One region of the Nonomuraea sp. NPDC003709 genome, then DNA from elsewhere that is predicted to be linked to it. Evidence: riboswitches for the same ligand, from Rfam matches in the RefSeq annotation. Region 1 holds a riboswitch; each other region holds the start of a gene.
The links. A riboswitch is a leader RNA that binds a small molecule or an ion and turns the genes downstream of it on or off. The one in region 1 is predicted to bind thiamine pyrophosphate.
Positions count from the first base shown of each region.

Region 1 (3,265 bases):
TGGAGTTCTGGGCCGGGCTGCTGCGCGAGGCCCTGCTCGACCCGGTCGCCGCCGCCCGCGTCGAGACCTCGGCGCTCAACCTGCTCTCCCTGCCCGGCTACGGCCGTTACCAGCACACCTACGCCGACCTGCTGGCCGCGCACGCCGAGCTGATCCCGCTGGCCGGGGACCGGGTGACCGTGCTGGAGCTGGGCGGGAGCCTGGAGTCGGAGGCGCGGGAGCTCTACTTCTCGCTGGCGGGCTCCGAGGTGCCCCTGGCCGCCGAGGACCTGGCCGCGCTGCGCCTGCTGGCCGGGTTCTGCGCCGACGAGCCCGAGCGCATCCCCGTGCGCGAGAACCGCGCGATCGTCAACGAGGTCCGGCTGACCGAGGGCCGGCCGCTGCTGGTCGACACCGTGACCGACGTGCTCCGGCTCGCCTGCGGCTGCTCCGGCGGCGATGTCACGCTGGCCGAGCCCACCAGGTTCCGCTCGTTCCGCCGGGCCGAGCGCCGCGCCCTGCTGGGAGCCCTGGACGCGGTCGCCTCCCCGGCCAGGCTCGGCGACGTGCCGCGCCACCGGGAGGAGTGGAAGCGGCTCGGCGAACGGCTGCACCCCCACGAGTACCCGCAGTTCCCGCGCGCCCTGGCCGTCTTCGACACGGCCAGGGGCACGCGCCCGGCCCCAAGCCTGGACGGCCGGGTCGAGGCCGCCCTGTCGGCGGGCCGCACCGCCGAGGCGGTGAAGCTGCTGGAGCAGGCCCCGGGCGCGCTGCTGCGCCGCCTCGACCACCTGCTGCGGACCGGCCTGTCCACGTCGGCCGTGCTGGACGCCGCGGAAGGGGCCGCCTCGGGCGCCTCCGGCCGCGTCCTGCTGTCGCTGCGGGAGCATCTGCAGAACCGGCTCGCCCCCGTCGCGGGCCGCGTCTTCGTCAACCGGAACGGCAGGGCGTGGGCGGCCCCCGACTCCCGCTCGCCGCTGGAGGAGGAGGCCCTGGCGCGGGCGCTGGCCATCCTGGACGAGGAGATCGCCCGCCGCCTCCCCGACCCCGGCGAGCTGATCGTCGATCCCGACGTGCTCGACGTCGCCCTGCCGCTGTCCGGCAAGGCCGTCGTGCCCGGGCTGGGCATGCTGCCCCGGGGCTCGGTGTCGGCGGTGGACGGCGAACTGCTCAGGTTCTTCGTCCACTGGCGCGAGGCCCGGCAGCGCACCGACTACGACCTTTCCGCGCTCATGCTCGACGCCTCCTACGACGACCCGACGCACATTTCCTGGACGAACTACACCAACGACTTCGCCCAGTACTCCGGCGACCTCACCGAGGCACCCGAAGGCGCGTCCGAGTTCATCGACATCCGGCTCGCCGCCGCGGCCCAGCCGATCATCATCCCGCAGGTGAACATCTACGCCGGGGAAGCGTTCGACGAGGCCGCCGAGGCGTTCTTCGGCTACATGACCAGGGACGCCGCGCAGGAAGGCAGGCCGTTCGAGCCGCGTACCGTGCGCATGAAGTCGGACCTGCGCGGCTCCGGCCGGATCGCCCTGCCGCTCGTCTTCCTGCGCGGCGCCGACGGCGGCTGGCTGGTGAAGTGGCTGCACCTCTACCTGAAGGGCCACCCCGGCTTCAACCAGGTGGAGGGCAACCGCGTCAGCGCCTCCCTGCTGGTGCGCTCCATCGTCGAACGCGACTTCCTGCGCGTCCGCTACCTGGCCGACCTGCTGCGCGCGAAGAGCACGCCGGCCGGGCCCACCACCTACATCGGGCTGGAGCCGCCGGCCGGCCTCCCGGCGGGGGCACGGGTCTACACCCCGGGCACGCTGCACGAGCTGATCCCCGCCTGACACGACCGGGCCGGAGCTTCTCTGCTAGCGTTGGCCGTGACGCGGGGTGCCCGGGCTGCCGGGCTGAGATCACACCCGTCGAACCTGATCTAGTTCGCACTAGCGAAGGGACGTCATCGGTGACCTTCTGTGAGAAAATCTGGGCGCGCACGGCCACGCTGCTCGAGGCGATCCACGACCACCCGTTCAACGCCGCGCTCGGCGACGGCACCCTCGACCGCGAGCGATTCGCGTTCTACCTGGTCCAGGACGGGCGCTACCTGGTGGCCTACGCCAAGGTCCTCGCGACCGCCTCGGCCCGCGCCGGCTCCCCGGCCGACGCCGCGTTCTTCGCGCAGAGCGCGCACACGGCGCTGGTCGTCGAGCGGGCCCTGCACACCGGCTACCTGGAGGAGTTCGGGCTGACGGCCGGCGAGACGGCGGCCGTCGCCACCTCGCCGACCTGCCTGGCCTACTCCTCCTACCTCCAGGCCACGGCCCTGGCCGCCCCGTTGCCCGTGCTCGCCGCCGCCGTGCTGCCGTGCTTCTGGGTCTACCAGGACGTCGGCGCGGCACTGCTCGAACGTACGGCGGGCGCGGCCGACCACCCGTACCGGACCTGGATCGGCACCTACTCCGACCCCGCCTTCGCCGCCTCGGTGGAGCAGGCCAAGGCCATCACCGACCGGCTGGCGGAGAGCGCCGACCCCGAGACGCGCCGGGCGATGGACGAGGCGTTCTGCCGGGCCACCGAGTACGAGTGGATGTTCTGGGACAGCGCCTGGCGCCTGGAGACCTGGCCCACGGGACAATGGCTCCGGCCGCAGCTCACGCGAACGACTCGCTGAGCTCCCTGCGCAGCTCGCGGGCCTGATGGAGGTAATGGGTGGCCAGCGCGGTGCGGCCGGACGAACGGTACAGCTCGCCGAGCGTCTGGTACGTGTCCGCCTCCCCGCTGCGATCCCCCAGTTGCTGGAAGATCACCAGAGAGCGCTCCAACTGGTCGGAGCCGTCCGAACGGTCGCCCCTGGCCACCTGGAGCCCGCCCAGGTTCCGCATCGCGTACGCGCCGCAGTGGCGGTCGCCGAGCGCCTCGAAGATGCCCAGCGCATGCCCCTGGTAGCGCATGGCCCGGTCCGACTGGGCGAACAGGTCGTACATGCGGCCGAGCTGCATCGACACGCAGCCCTCGCGGTGGGCGTCGCCGAGCTCCTCGGCCAGCCGCAGCGCGTCCCCCAGCCACCGGGACGCCTGCTGCAGGTCCCGCAGCGACAGGTAGACGCGCCCGATCGCCTGCCGCGCGTACGCCTCGCCGCTGCGGTCGCCGATGGCCAGGAACATGGCCAGCGCCTGCCGGAAGGACGCGAGCGCCTTGAGATGCCGGTTGGAGAACTGGCTGACCGCCGCCAGCCCGCAGATCGAGATGGCTTCGCTCCGCGTGTCACCCAGCTCGTGGAAGATGACGC
Region 1 covers NZ_JBEXMW010000049.1:48,104-51,368, forward strand. Annotated here, with positions in the region: gene ABZX61_RS62995 (hypothetical protein) at 1-1,820, shown strand, start outside; TPP riboswitch at 1,853-1,948, shown strand; gene tenA (thiaminase II) at 1,940-2,647, shown strand; gene ABZX61_RS63005 (BTAD domain-containing putative transcriptional regulator) at 2,628-3,265, opposite strand, start outside.

Region 2 (3,265 bases), on a different contig from region 1:
GAAAGCGTCACGAAACCACAACTACCACATGCCGTGCTTGCTCAAACAACACAATCCCGTAGAGGGACTTCTGGATCTACCAGGCGTTCCGCGTCGAGACGGTGTCCCGCGTCGATGATTCTGCGCCCCTGTACGAGGTCTCGCGGCCGGTCCACGGCGAGCACCGCGGCGAGGGCGTCGTCGGCCGTGAGCCAGACGGCCGACCACTTGCCCTCCGGCTCGCCCCGGTAGATCAGGCGCTCGCCTGCCAAATGATGACCGGCGTATTGCACCATGTGCCCGAACTGCTCCGACCAGAAGTACGGAACGGGATCGTACGGGACGTCCTCGCCCAGCAAGCTCGCGGCGGCCACCTCGGGGGCGTTGAGCGCGGTGTCCCAGTGCTCGACCCTGAGCCTGGTCTGCCAGCGGCGCGACCACCAGGCGGCGCAGTCGCCGACGGCGACCGTGTTCGGGAGGGAGGCGCGCAGGTGCTCGTCCACGACGACGCCGTTGTGGAGGTCGATGTCGGCGCCGGTGAGCCATTCGACGGCGGGGCGCACGCCGATGCCCGTGACCACCACGTGGGCGTCCACGAACTCGCCGCCCACCAGCCGCACGCCGCCCTCGTCCACGGAGTCGACCATGGTGTCGAGCCGCAGGTCGATGCCGTCGTACCAGCGCTCGGTGCGGGCCCCGATCTCGGCGCCGACGGCCGTCGCGAGCGGCGCCGGGCCGGCCTCGATCACGGTCACCGCGCACCCGGCGCGGCGGGCGGCGGTGGCCACCTCCGCGCCGATCCAGCCGGCGCCGATGATCGAGACGCGGGCGCCGGGGACGAGCATGGCCCTGAGCTCGTGGGCGTCGTCGAGCGTGCGCAGCACGTGTTGCGGGCCGTCGCCGGGCAGCCTGATCGGCTCGGCGCCGGTGGCGATGACCAGCCCGTCGTAGCCGAGCTCGCCCTCGGTGGTCTCCACGACCCCCTCGCGCAGCGCCTTGGCGCTGACCCCCGGCTGGAACACCACGTCGAGCGAGGCCAGGTCGGTGTCGACGTAGCTGGTGTCGGCGTCGCCGAACAGCACGGCCTTGGACAGGGGTGGACGGTCGTAGGGGCGATGCCGCTCCTCGCCGACCAGCGTGATCCGCCCGCCGAACCCGCGTGCGCGCAGCGCCTCCACGGTGCGCACTCCGGCCAGGCCCGCTCCCACCACCACGACTTCGTTCACGTTCATGACCCTAACGTGGGCCGGTGTCCGGGCGTCGCAGCGAGGCCGTAGGCTGGGGGCGTAAGACGCGCGGGAGTCCGGCCGTGACCGGGCTGAGAGGAAGGCTGCCATCGGGCCTTCGACCGCAAGACACCTGATCCGGATCATGCCGGCGAAGGGAGCGCGAATGGATGTGATCGTGGGCGGCGGGGTCGTCGGCCTCTCGCTGGCCTGGCGGCTTGCCCGCGAAGGGCGGCCCGTCACCCTGGTGGACCCGGCCCCCGCCTCGGGGGCCTCACACGCGGCGGCGGGGATGCTGGCGCCGGTCAGCGAGGTCACCTACACGGAGGTGCCGCTGCTGCGGCTCGGCGTGGCGTCGCTGCGTCGCTGGCCCGCCTTCGCCGCCGAGCTGGCCGCCGACGCGGGGCTGGCCGGCCCCGAGGCCCTGGACCTGCGCTCCGAGGGAACTCTCGACGTGGCGTTCGGGGCGGACGACCTGGCCGCGCTGGACGAGCTGGCCGCGTACCTGGAGAATCTGGAGCTCCCCGTCCGGCGGCTGACCGGCCGCGAGTGCCGCCGCCTGGAGCCCATGCTGGCTCCCTCGGTGCGGGGCGGGCTGCTGGCCGTCGGCGATTCCTGGGTGGACCCGCGCCGCGTGACGGCGGCGCTGCTCGCCGCGCTCGACCGGCGGGGAGTCCAGCTCGTACGGGCGCGCGTCGGCGAGCTGCTGCGCGACGGCGGCCGGGTCACAGGGGTACGCCTGGAGCCGCCCGGCGGCGACGACCGGCGAGCCGAGCTGCGGGCGGAGCGGGTGATCCTGGCGGCCGGGGCGTGGAGCGCCGGGCTGGCCGAGGTGCCGGTCCGGCCGGTCAAGGGGCAGATCATGCGGTTGCGTTCGCCGCAGCCGCTGCTCACCCGGTGCGTCCGCGGCACCGTGCACGGCACGCCGGTCTACCTCGTCCCCCGGGGTGACGGCGAGCTGGTGGTCGGGGCCACGCAGGAGGAGATGGGCTTCGACACCAGGGTGACCGCGGGCGGGCTCTACGAGCTGCTGCGCGACGCCAGGGAGCTGGTGCCGGGCATCACCGAGCTGGAGGTCTCCGACGTGGTGGCCGGGCTGCGGCCGGGCACGCCGGACAACCTGCCGCTCATCGGCCCGAGCGGCACCCCGGGGCTGGCGCTGGCCACCGGCCATCACCGCGGCGGCGTGCTCCTGGCGCCGCTCACTGCGGACATCCTGCTGGGCGAGGAGGGCGAGCTCGCGGCAATGTGCTCGCCCGGGAGATTTCGGGATATTTCATGATTGTGATGATCAACGGGGCCTCGCACGAGGTGGCCGACGGCACGACCGTGGCGCAGGCCGTACGCACATTGACCACGGCCACCACCGGAGTGGCCGTGGCCGTCAACGACGAGGTGGTCACGCGGAGCTCGTGGGAGACGACGGCGCTCAGCGACCGTGACCGGGTGGAGGTTCTGACGGCGGTGCAAGGTGGATGATCTGATCATCGCCGGGGAGAGCTTCTCCTCCCGGCTCATCATGGGCACCGGCGGCGCGCCCTCGCTGGACGTGCTCGACCAGGCGCTGGCCGCGTCCGGCACCGAGCTGACCACGGTGGCGATCCGGCGGCTCGACCCGAACGCCCGCGGCTCGGTCCTGGACGTGCTGCGCAAGCGGGACATCAAGGTGCTCCCCAACACCGCGGGCTGCTTCACGGCCGGCGAGGCCGTGCTGACGGCGCGGCTGGCCAGGGAGGCCCTCGGCACGAACTGGATCAAGGTCGAGGTCATCTCCGACGAGCGGACCCTGCTGCCCGACCCGATCGAGACGTTCGACGCGGCCGAGCGACTGGTGGCCGACGGGTTCGTGGTGCTGCCGTACATCGGGGACGACCCGGCGCTGGCCCGGCGGCTGGAGCAGGCGGGCTGCTCGGCCGTCATGCCGCTGGGCGGGCCGATCGGCTCGGGCCTCGGCATCCGCAACCCGCACAGCATCGAGCTGATCGTGGAGGCCGTTTCCGTGCCGGTGGTGCTCGACGCGGGCATCGGCACGGCCAGCGACGCCGCGCTGGCGATGGAGC
Region 2 covers NZ_JBEXMW010000002.1:127,848-131,112, reverse strand. Annotated here, with positions in the region: gene ABZX61_RS05080 (Rv2175c family DNA-binding protein) at 1-11, opposite strand, end outside; gene ABZX61_RS05075 (FAD-dependent oxidoreductase) at 42-1,211, opposite strand; TPP riboswitch at 1,265-1,382, shown strand; gene thiO (glycine oxidase ThiO) at 1,372-2,487, shown strand; gene thiS (sulfur carrier protein ThiS) at 2,484-2,684, shown strand; gene ABZX61_RS05060 (thiazole synthase) at 2,677-3,265, shown strand, end outside.
Region 2: another riboswitch for thiamine pyrophosphate. It lies ahead of thiO (glycine oxidase ThiO); the one in region 1 lies ahead of tenA (thiaminase II).

Region 3 (3,265 bases), on a different contig from region 1:
GGGAGGCGGTGGAGCGGGCGCACGGGCTGGCGGCCAAGGACCTCAAGGCGGAGAAGAAGTCGGGACTGCGGGTCCACAACCGGGCCGGGCAGCCGTGCGACGTCTGCGGCGACACGATCCGCGAGGTGTCCTTCGCGGACTCCTCGCTGCAGTACTGCCCCACCTGCCAGACCGGCGGCAAGCCCCTCGCCGACCGCCGGCTGTCCCGCCTTCTCAAGTGAGCTCGACGGAAGAAGGCACTGTGGAACCGCTCGACGACTACGACGTGCGCCAGTGGGACACGCGCGAGGACTGCGAGGTGCGCCAGATCCTCGACCGCATCGCCGACAAGTGGTCGCTGCTCGTGATCGCCCTGCTCGACTGCCAGAGCCTGCGCTTCACCCAGCTCCGCCGCGAGATCGACGGCGTCAGCCAGCGCATGCTCAGCGTGACCCTGCGCCAGCTGGAGCGCGACGGCCTGGTCAGCCGCACGGTCCACCCCGTCGTGCCGCCCAGGGTGGACTACGCGCTCACGCCGCTCGGCCGTACGCTGCACGAGACCATCAAGTCGCTGGTCACCTGGACGGAGACGCACCAGGAGGAGATCGCCGCGGCGCGTGCGGCCTACGACGCCAGGCGCGAGATGATGGAGTCATGACCGTTCCTGAGATCGAGGCCAGTGCCGTTCCGGCAGACGCTTACCTGCTCGACGTCCGTGAGCAGGACGAATGGGTCGCGGGGCACGCCCCGGAGGCCGTGCACATCCCCATGACCCAGATACAGGGGCGGGTCGACGAGGTGCCCGGCGACCGCACGGTCTACGTCGTCTGCCGGGTGGGCGGCCGGTCCCTTCAGGTCGCGGCCTGGCTCAACCAGCTCGGGCGCGACGCCGTCAACGTCGGCGGTGGCATGCAGTCGTGGGAGTTCGCGAGCCGCCCGATGGTCAGCGAGACCGGGCAGCAGCCGTTCGTGGCGTAAAAAGGCCCCACTGTGGCGGTTTCGCCGTCGCTGAGGCATGATGAGGGCGCCAACTGCAGATTGTCGCGGGAGCTCGGGGTGCGCCGGGCTGAGAGGGCAGCCATAGATCCGCTGCCGACCGCCTGAACCTGTCCGGGTAATGCCGGCGTAGGGAGTGTGCGATGACGCATGTCGTCGACGAAGTTCCGCTGACTCTTGAAGGCAGGCCGCCGAAGACCCTGGGCGTGCTCGATCAGGGCGCGCTCTGGGCGAACCTCGGAGTCAGCCTCCTGGGCTTCTCCAGCGCGCTGCTCCTGCTCAAACCCCTGCCCGACGCTCCGCTCAGCCTCACCGCCGCTCTCCTGGCGACTGTGGTCGGCAGCCTGATCGGCACCGCCATGATGGGCCTGTCCGCCGTTCCGGGCACCCAGACGGGGCAGCCCGCGATGGTGCTGCTGCGGGGCCTGTTCGGGGCGCGGATCTCGTACGTCCCCACGGTGCTGAACATCGTCCAGATGCTCGGCTGGGCCGCGTTCGAGCTGTGGGTGATCGCCAAGGCGGCCAGCGCGATCTTCGGCGCCGTCCCGTACCAGGTGTGGGTGATCGCGGCGGGGGCGCTGACCACCGCGCTCACGATCTGGCCGCTCGGGTCCGTCAGGCTGCTGCGGCGGTACGTCACCATCGGCGTGATCGTGTCGATGGTGTGGTTCGCCTGGTTCTTCCTCACCAGGGCGCCCGCGCACACCGGCGGGTCCTGGACGGCGTTCGCCCCGGCCGTGGACTACGTGATCGCGCTGTCGGTGTCGTGGGTGCCGATGGCGGCCGACTTCGCCCGGCACTCCAGGTCGAGCAGGGCCGCGTTCACCGGCGTGGTCGGCGGCTACACGCTGGCTCAGGTGGCCTGCCTCGGCCTGGGCGTGTTCGCGGTGGCCCTGGCGGGGGCGGACAAGGTGGCGGCCGACGGGACCTCGGTGTTCGGGCCGTTCGTGGCGGTGCCGCTGGGCGCGCTGTTCTTCGCGATCCTGGTGCTGCGGGAGACCGACCAGTCGTTCGCCAACGTCTACTCCACCACGGTCTCGCTGCAGAACCTGATGCCGCGGGTGGACCGGCGCGTCTTCTCCGTCGCCATCGGCGTGCTGAGCGTCGCGATCGCCCTGGTCGTGGACGTCAACTCGTACGGGGCGTTCCTGGGGGTGATCGGGGCGGTGTTCGTGCCGATGTTCGCGGTGCTGGCCGTGGACTACTTCGTGCTCGGCGGCTCGCGGAGCTGGAACACCGCGGAGAACGCGCCCTCGCGCTGGTCGAGGCTGGTGCCGTGGGCCCTCGGCTTCGTGGCGTACTGGCTGACGACCTCCACGCCCACGCTCAAGCCATGGGACGGCTTCTGGCAGCAGGTCCGCGACGCCATCGGCTTCACCCGGCAGCCGTGGATGAACGGGGCGCTCGGCGCGGCCGTCGTCGCCGTGCTGGTCACCCTGCTGATCAGCTGGTCGACGCGCGCCTTTCGACGTTGAGCAGGTGCTGCTTGGCGGCCGCGCCGCCCGCGTAGTCGCCGAGCGCGCCGTCCTCACGCACCACCCGGTGGCACGGCACGATCACGCACACGGGGTTGGAGGCCAGCGCGTTGCCGATCGCCCGCAGCGCGCGCGGCCTGCCGATGCTCGCGCCGATCTCCTCCAGCGTCGTGGTGGTGCCGTACCGGACCGCCATCGTCTTCTGCAGCACCGTGCGGGCGAAGGACGTCGCCAGCGCCAGGTCGACGGGCGTGGTGAACGCGCGCAGACGGCCGGAGAAGTAGGCGTCCAGCTCCCTGCGCACCGGGTCGAGCCGGCGCGGATCCGGCCCGATGAACCTGCCCACGTGTCTCGTGAGCAGCTCGTACACGGCGTTTTCCGGCTCGAAGCTGCACGCCGCGATGCCCTTGCCGGTGACCGCGAGCATCAGCCTGCCGACGGCCCCGTCATAGGGGCCGAAGGCGATGTCAGGAGGCGCATCACCTCGATAGGTGCTGGAGGTCACGCGCAACAGGGCATCGAGATCGTTGCTCGACATGCCGCCAGCCTCCCGCCGCCGAGAATCACCGTGACCGCAGCGTATCGGACGGATCGCCCGACGCACTCACCACGCCACGTGCACTATGGAGGAGTGGGGGACGAATGGGCCGGTAGTGACGACGAAATAGCTCGCGCTGCCCTCGCCGGTTCGCCCAACGCCGTCGTGGTCGTCGACCGTGATCAGAGCGTACTGGTCTGGAACGAGGCGGCCGAACGGCTGTTCGGGTGGACGGCGGAGGAGATGCTCGGGCGCCGGGCGCCGATCGTGCCGGGCG
Region 3 covers NZ_JBEXMW010000018.1:233,688-236,952, reverse strand. Annotated here, with positions in the region: gene ABZX61_RS43385 (DNA-formamidopyrimidine glycosylase family protein) at 1-221, shown strand, start outside; gene ABZX61_RS43380 (helix-turn-helix domain-containing protein) at 242-637, shown strand; gene ABZX61_RS43375 (rhodanese-like domain-containing protein) at 634-957, shown strand; TPP riboswitch at 1,013-1,128, shown strand; gene ABZX61_RS43370 (cytosine permease) at 1,119-2,450, shown strand; gene ABZX61_RS43365 (methylated-DNA--[protein]-cysteine S-methyltransferase) at 2,419-2,988, opposite strand; gene ABZX61_RS43360 (PAS domain-containing sensor histidine kinase) at 3,082-3,265, shown strand, end outside.
Region 3: another riboswitch for thiamine pyrophosphate. It lies ahead of ABZX61_RS43370 (cytosine permease); the one in region 1 lies ahead of tenA (thiaminase II).